DNA from 3 places in the Limosilactobacillus fermentum genome. Region 3 is predicted to be linked to each of the others. Evidence: predicted binding sites of a transcription regulator. Region 3 holds the regulator's gene; each other region holds the start of a gene.

Region 1 (2,266 bases), 890 kb from region 3:
CTAAGAGCTTCATGACCGGGACAACCCCGGAAGCGGCCCCCTTGATCTTCTTGATTGGGGCGCCGGCTTCGCGGAGGTTATTTAAGTTGATGCCGACCCCGCCACCGATCTTGGATAGTTGCAAAGCGGAGTTGATCGTCTGCCCGATCGTGTTCATGTCATCGGTAGCTTGGATTTCAAAGCAGGAAACGAATTCCCCGCGCCGCTTGCGACCAACGTTTAAGAAGGTTGGCGTGGCCGGTTGGTAGCGTTGGTGGATTAACTCATCAGCCAGGTCCATGGCCAGTTGTTCGTCCCCGTTGGCTAGGTACAAGGCGTTCATAGCCACCCGGTCGATGTAGTTTTCCAGGTAGTATTCCTTGTCGTTGGTCCGCATGGCGTATTGGGCGTAAAATTTGTAGGCGGCCATAAAGGAGTGGAAGTGGAAGTCTTGTTCCTTTAAGTATTGGTAGAGTCGATCTAAAAAGGCGGGCGTATATTGGCGAATAAAGTCTTCTTCGAGGTAGTCGTTTTCGATTAACCAGTTTAGCCGTTCCATTACGGAGGAGAACTTCTTGGTGTTTGGTTCCACGTTTTCCTTAATAAAGTCGTCTAGGGCTTCTTGATCGAGGTTCAACTGGATTTGACCATCCTTGGGGATGTTGATCTCGTTGTTTAGGTCGAAGTACTTCACCTTGGTCATATCAATTTCTGAAAGAGCCATTGATCACGTTCCTACTTTCTTTTATACCTGAGTTAATAACAATAAAAAGGGCGGGCACCTAGAACAGGTGTCGCCGCCCGTAAAATTTTTGCAGCGCCCTTAGGCCAAGGCTGAAAGGCGATCCGGTCGAAAACCGGTGAAGGCGTTACCGTCGGGAAGTTTAACGACGGGGGTTGCCAAAAAGCCTTCTGCCTTTAAGTTTTCGATGAATTCAGGTTGTTCATCGATGTTGTGTTCAATGAACGCTACATTGTGTTCCTCTAAGAAACGCTTGGTCATTTTGCATTGAATGCAATTATTCTTGGAAAAGACGGTTACCATGAGCATTTCCTCCCTTACCAATATTTGATGTTTTCTAGTATAGCCGATCAATCATAAAAAGACCACCATATCTCGTGCTGGTCGAAAACGATAACACAAGATATGGTGGTTGATGGGACGTGGTTAGGACCGAATCAAAAAAAGTTGAAAAATTTTTAGCCGATGATTGAACAGTCATATCGACAGATTTGAAAGTAACTAAGAGCATATTGTACACTGAAGAGCGATAAAAAACTAGCCAAAAGGGGGGCAAAGAATGGAAGAAAAAATAACGGAGCGTGGTTATATGAAGGAGGCCTTCAAGGAGGCTAACCAAGCGGCCTTGCTGGGCGAAGTTCCAATTGGGGCGGTCGTCGTTTATAAGGGGAAAATTATCGGACGAGGACACAACATGCGGGAAAAATTCCAAGATGCCACCTACCACGCCGAAGTATTAGCAATCATGGAGGCCTGCCAAGCGTTGGGTTCGTGGCGACTAGAAGAATGTGATCTTTACGTCACCCTTGAACCGTGCATCATGTGTTCCGGGGCGATCATCAATTCACGGATTAAACGAGTCTTTTTTGCGGCCCCGGATGAAAAGGCGGGGGCGGTATCCTCCCTTTACCACCTATTAGAAGATACCCGCTTGAACCACCAAGTTGAAGTTCACCAGGGCCTAATGCAAGAAGAAGCCAGTCAAATGCTCAAGGAGTTCTTTCGGGCGATCCGTAAGCGGCAAAAGACGGCGAAGAAAAAACGGCGCCAGGAAGAAAATGCGGCTCAAAAGGCTGGTCAGTGACCGAAAAATAGTGTATGATTGTTTTTGCCGTTAGGCCTTAGGGCAAGGGCGTCCTTACGAACCGTGTCAGGCCTGGAAGGGAGCAGCACTAAGTTTGCGATTTCTTGTGCCCTAAGTTTGAATGAAATTAACCAGGAGGCTGGGAGAAACATTGTTTTCTCCCAGCCTCTTTGAATTTTGAGATATCTCTTTTGGTAGATGATTAAAAGCTAGTATAATGGATAAAGATATCTTCAAAAGCAGGGAGGAACAGAGATGAGTTATCAGGCGCTCTACCGGGTTTGGCGACCCCAGCGGTTTAGTGACCTCGTTGGTCAGCAGATCGTTTCGACCACCTTAAAAAACGCCATCATCACCAAAAAAATTAGTCACGCCTACCTCTTTGCCGGTCCACGGGGAACGGGGAAGACATCGGCGGCGAAAATTTTTGCCAAGGCGGTAAACTGCCACCACCAAACGGA
Region 2 (2,266 bases), 390 kb from region 3:
AACCTTGGTGCCTTCCTTGATGTTTTCGTAGAACCACTTGGCGTCCGGCACGGATAAACGGACGCAACCGTGGGAGGCAGCCTTTTTACCGAGTTGTTTTGCTTCAGAAAGTTTGTAATTACCGGATTCATCGGTTGGGACGGAGTGGAAGAGATACTCACCGTGGTTTAACCAGGAAACCCAGTAATGGGCCCCTTCACCACTCTGTTGACTGTAAAAGTAAGTCCCCCGCTCAGCCTGGATGTAATAAGTCCCGGTTGGCGTATCGTTTTTACCGGTCCCGGTTGAGCAATACATCGTGTATAAGATCTTGCCGTTATCGATTAGGTAAACCCGCTGTTTCTTCTTGGAAACCTTGATCCATAGGTCGGGGTGGGCGTTGACGTCCGGGTAGGCGACCGTTTCCGATGACTTTTGCCAGTCAATTGGTGTCCGCATGACCGAACTAGTTTCTGATGTACTTGAAGAGCTGGCTTCGTTGGCGGTATCGACCCGGTGGTTACCCAAGAGGTTGGCAAACCCGATCGCCACGACTAAGGTGAGGGCAACGGCGAGCAGGCCGCGTTTTAATGAAGACCGCATTCTGATCCTCCTTTGATTTTCACTAATAGCTGGATTGTAGCACACTTTCACGAGCGGTGACCACCTTCCAGGTAATGGTAACCAAAGTTTAACCAAGTCGTAATCCCGACCGGTCGATCACTTAGTTAACGAAGTGACAATCTGAACGGTGATGAGTTCGGTATTAAATTAAATTTTTCTCATCGGATCCGTGACGGGGGTCAAGAAAGGGCAGAGGGGAGGCCCCGTTAATCAGAAATAGCGGTGGGGAACAAAGTGGTTGATCACGAAGAATATTAAATTATTCTAATTTTAATTAATAACTAAATCTAGTACAATCACAACCACAACATCTTGTGATTGGAGTGCAATGAATGGCTAAAGAAATCAATATCTTGTATATCTCGTTGAGTGGCAACACCCGAGATTTTGTGCGGCGCTTAACGGACTACTACCAAGACCTGGGGGTGGTGGTGAATTCGATTAACGTCCGTGAGAAACCGGACCGCCAAAAACTGACGGCGCCCTTCGTGACGATTTTGCCGGCCTTTTTAAACGGTGGCAACGGTCGCGATAACGGCTACAGCGAGATTCTATCACCGGCGCTGGGCCACTACCTCGCCTACGAAGGCAACTACCACCGCTGTTACGGGATCATCGGCAGCGGTAACCGTAACTTTAACCGCCAGTTCGCCCTGACGGCTAAGCAGTACGCCAAGCGGTTCGGTTTTCCCTACCTGACCGACTTTGAACTACGGGGCAGCGACAACGACATCACCCGGATCGGCCAACTGCTACTGGAACGGTCCCAGGCCTTTGAGGAGGAACAAGCATGACGGAAGAACGAACGGATCCACAATCCTATTTTTACTACAACAATCTAGTTAACATCCCGGAAAATGGCTCAATTGCCGTCCATTACGATCAGGACGCCTTAAAGGCCTACTTTAAAGACCACATCATTCCCCAAACGGTTCGCTTTCAAAGCCCCGCAAAACGGCGGGCGAAGCTGGTCGCTGACGACTACTTGGACGGGGCGGTTCTCGACCAGTACCCGGCGGAATTCATTGACCAATTAGAGGCCCGGGTGCGCGCCCACCACTTCCGCTTTAAGAGCTTCATGGGGGCTTACAAGTTTTACGCCCAGTACGCGATGAAGACCAACGACGGTAAGCGATTCCTGGAGGACTATAACGACCGGGTGGTGGCCAACGCCCTCTACTTGGCCCGCGGCGACCAACAGTTAGCCAAGGACCTGACCGACGAGTTGATTAATCAGCGCTACCAGCCGGCGACGCCCACCTTTTTAAACGCCGGTAAGAAGCGGCGCGGCCAGATGGTGTCGTGCTTTTTGATTGACGTCCAGGACTCGATGCTATCGATTGGTCGGGCGCTCAATTCGGCTCTCCAGCTGTCCCGGATTGGTGGCGGCGTTGGCGTCAACTTGTCGAACTTGCGGGCGGCTGGTGACCCGATTAAGAAGATCGAAAACGCCTCGTCTGGGGTCCTGCCGGTGATGAAGTTGTTAGAGGACGCCTTTTCTTATTCCAACCAGCTGGGGCAACGTAACGGCGCCGGGGTGGTTTATTTAAACGTCTTTCACCCTGATATCATGGCCTTTTTGGAGACCAAAAAGGAAAATGCCGACGAAAAGATCCGGGTCAAGACCCTCTCCTTGGGCCTGGTGGTGCCAGACAAGTACTAC
Region 3 (2,266 bases):
TCAAACCGTAAACCCGCTTTTCGGCAATGATCAACTGGCGGTGCTTTGATAGTTGGTCGCTAGCTAATCCCTGGGCCTGAACCTGGTTGGCCAAGAATTGCCAGTCAACGCTTGGTTCGGGGGCCGTTACCCGTGGTTCGCTCGGCTGGCCCAACTGGTCCTTGCTTGCCGCCACGGTGTGCTGGTCCGCCGGAGACGCCAGCGGCTTGAAGACCTCAAAAAAGCCCTGGGTTAACTCGTGATAGTCATCGGTAGCCAGGTGGTAACGGTTAGCCTTGTCCACCAACTGCTGGTAGCGCCGTTCCCCCACGTGTTGTAAAAGAACGACGGCAAACAGGTCCTCGTTAATGAATTCCGCGGGGCTCTTTAAGGCCTGTAGCTGGTAGATCACTACCGGGCCCAGCTGATCGACCCGAAAGAAGGTCCGCAACAGCCCCAGGGCCTCCAGTTGGCCGCGGGCCTGGTCAATTTGATTAATCCCCACCCCTAATTGGTCCAACAGGACGGTGTGCTGGTGGCGCTCCGCTGGCATCGGGTTGGGGACCAACCGCCCGCTAAGTGCCAACAATAAGCTAAGCGCCGTGGGGCTAAGTAGTGGTTGGTAGTAATCCACCAACCACTCTTGAACTATGCCGGCGTAATCCGGACTGGCGGCGACGAGGTAGCCGGTTTGCGGTTGTAGCTTAAATGGGGTGGTACCCATCAACGCTCCTCCTTTTTCATCGATTCAATTTCCTTAAAGAAGGCATCGACGTCTTTAAACTGGCGGTAGACACTGGCGAAGCGGATGTAGGCAATTTCGTCGACCGGTTTAAGTTCGTTCATGACAAACTCACCGATGACCTGACTGGAGACCTCGTTTTCACCAAGGCGCCGGACCCGGGCTTCGACGTGATCGGCAATCTTGGTTAGCTTATCCATGCTGACCGGCCGCTTTTCCGCCGAGCGCACGAGCCCGTTTAAGATCTTTTGGCGGTTAAATTCTTCCCGGGTTCCATCCTTTTTGACCACGAGTAACGGTGTTTCCTCGTATCGTTCAAAGGTGGTAAAGCGGAAGCCACAGTTGACGCATTCGCGCCGCCGCCGGATGGACATCCCATCTTCAGCGGGGTGACTGTCGATCACGCGTGATCCATTATGATGACAGTGTGGACAAAGCATCGAAGTTCCTCCTGATTTCCTGACAAATAGTTTCGTAAACTATATTATACCACAGAGTGCAAATCGGCCCCTTCCCGCCAGCTAGCAATCAACTTAGCCACCTGACGGGCAGTCTTTTCCCTGCTCCCGTTGTTATCAATTACCACGTCGGCGTGGGCCAATTTTTCCGCTAACGGCATTTGGGTGGCGATTCGTTCCCTGGCTTCTTGGCTACCGTAGTGGTTACGGGCCATCAAACGGTGCAGTTGGGTAAGCGGGTCAACCTTGACGACCACCACCTGATCGCAATAGCGTTGGTAGCCGGCTTCCAGCAACAAGGGAACGTCTAAGACAACTAGCGGCACCCCTAGTCGTTTCAACGCGGCTAGGCTTGCTTCAAAAACTTGGCGAATCAAGGGGTGGGTAATGGCGTCAACTTGTTTCCTGGCCGCCGGGTCACTAAAGACCAGTTGCCCTAGTTTGGCCCGGTTTAGGCTCCCATCCGGCTTTAAAATTTGACGTCCGAAGGCCCGGGTCAGCGCTAGCAGGCCGGGACTGTCTTTTTGGACCACCGCCCGGGCGACTTGGTCGGCATCAAGGACCACCAGGCCGGCTTGGCGCAACTGGGCCGCCACGGTCGATTTGCCGCTGGCAATCCCGCCGGTTAAACCAATTACCTTAGTCATCTGGTTCCACCAGCGCTTGGCAGTGCGGACAAAAAGTCGTCCCCCGCTGGGCCACCTTAATTTTGACTAGCTTGGTGCCGCAGCGCGGGCAAGCGTCACCGCTGTGCCCGTAAGCCTGGAGTTCATTTTGGAATTGACCAGCGTCCCCGAAGGCGTTTTTAAAGGTGTGGACGGTCGTCCCGTGGCCCGCCGTGGCCCGGGCGATTTCTGCGATGATGTTTTCGCGCAGGCGCTTAATTTGATCGTCAGTCAGCGAATTAGCCGGTTGCTCGGGGTTAATTTGGGTTTGCCAAAGGACTTCGTCAGCGTAGATGTTTCCTAACCCGGCCACGTGGGACTGATCCAACAAGAAGGGCTTAATCTTGCTCCGGCTCTTCTTGAGGATCTGCTTGAAGTAATCAAACTGAAAGTCCTCTTCAGTTGGTTCCGGGCCGATCGTT

The links. The regulator NrdR, encoded in region 3, represses ribonucleotide reductase genes. The targets are predictions, from matches to a motif close to ACACNATATATNGTGT.
Region 1: nrdH (glutaredoxin-like protein NrdH) is a predicted target of NrdR. The motif match lies at 1,118-1,133, and genes of this name have one in related genera.
Region 2: FG166_RS08955 (class Ib ribonucleoside-diphosphate reductase assembly flavoprotein NrdI) is a predicted target of NrdR. The motif match lies at 906-921, and genes of this name have one in related genera.

What each region holds. Positions count from the first base shown of each region.
Region 1 covers NZ_CP040910.1:389,493-391,758, forward strand. The annotation lists gene nrdE (class 1b ribonucleoside-diphosphate reductase subunit alpha) at 1-703, opposite strand, end outside; gene nrdH (glutaredoxin-like protein NrdH) at 803-1,024, opposite strand; gene tadA (tRNA adenosine(34) deaminase TadA) at 1,281-1,805, shown strand; RNA gene ffs (signal recognition particle sRNA small type) at 1,834-1,931, shown strand; gene dnaX (DNA polymerase III subunit gamma/tau) at 2,061-2,266, shown strand, end outside.
Region 2 covers NZ_CP040910.1:1,777,642-1,779,907, reverse strand. The annotation lists gene FG166_RS08960 (L,D-transpeptidase) at 1-582, opposite strand, end outside; gene FG166_RS08955 (class Ib ribonucleoside-diphosphate reductase assembly flavoprotein NrdI) at 936-1,397, shown strand; gene nrdE (class 1b ribonucleoside-diphosphate reductase subunit alpha) at 1,394-2,266, shown strand, end outside.
Region 3 covers NZ_CP040910.1:1,385,959-1,388,224, forward strand. The annotation lists gene FG166_RS06930 (DnaD domain protein) at 1-703, opposite strand, end outside; gene nrdR (transcriptional regulator NrdR) at 703-1,161, opposite strand; gene coaE (dephospho-CoA kinase) at 1,206-1,826, opposite strand; gene mutM (DNA-formamidopyrimidine glycosylase) at 1,819-2,266, opposite strand, start outside.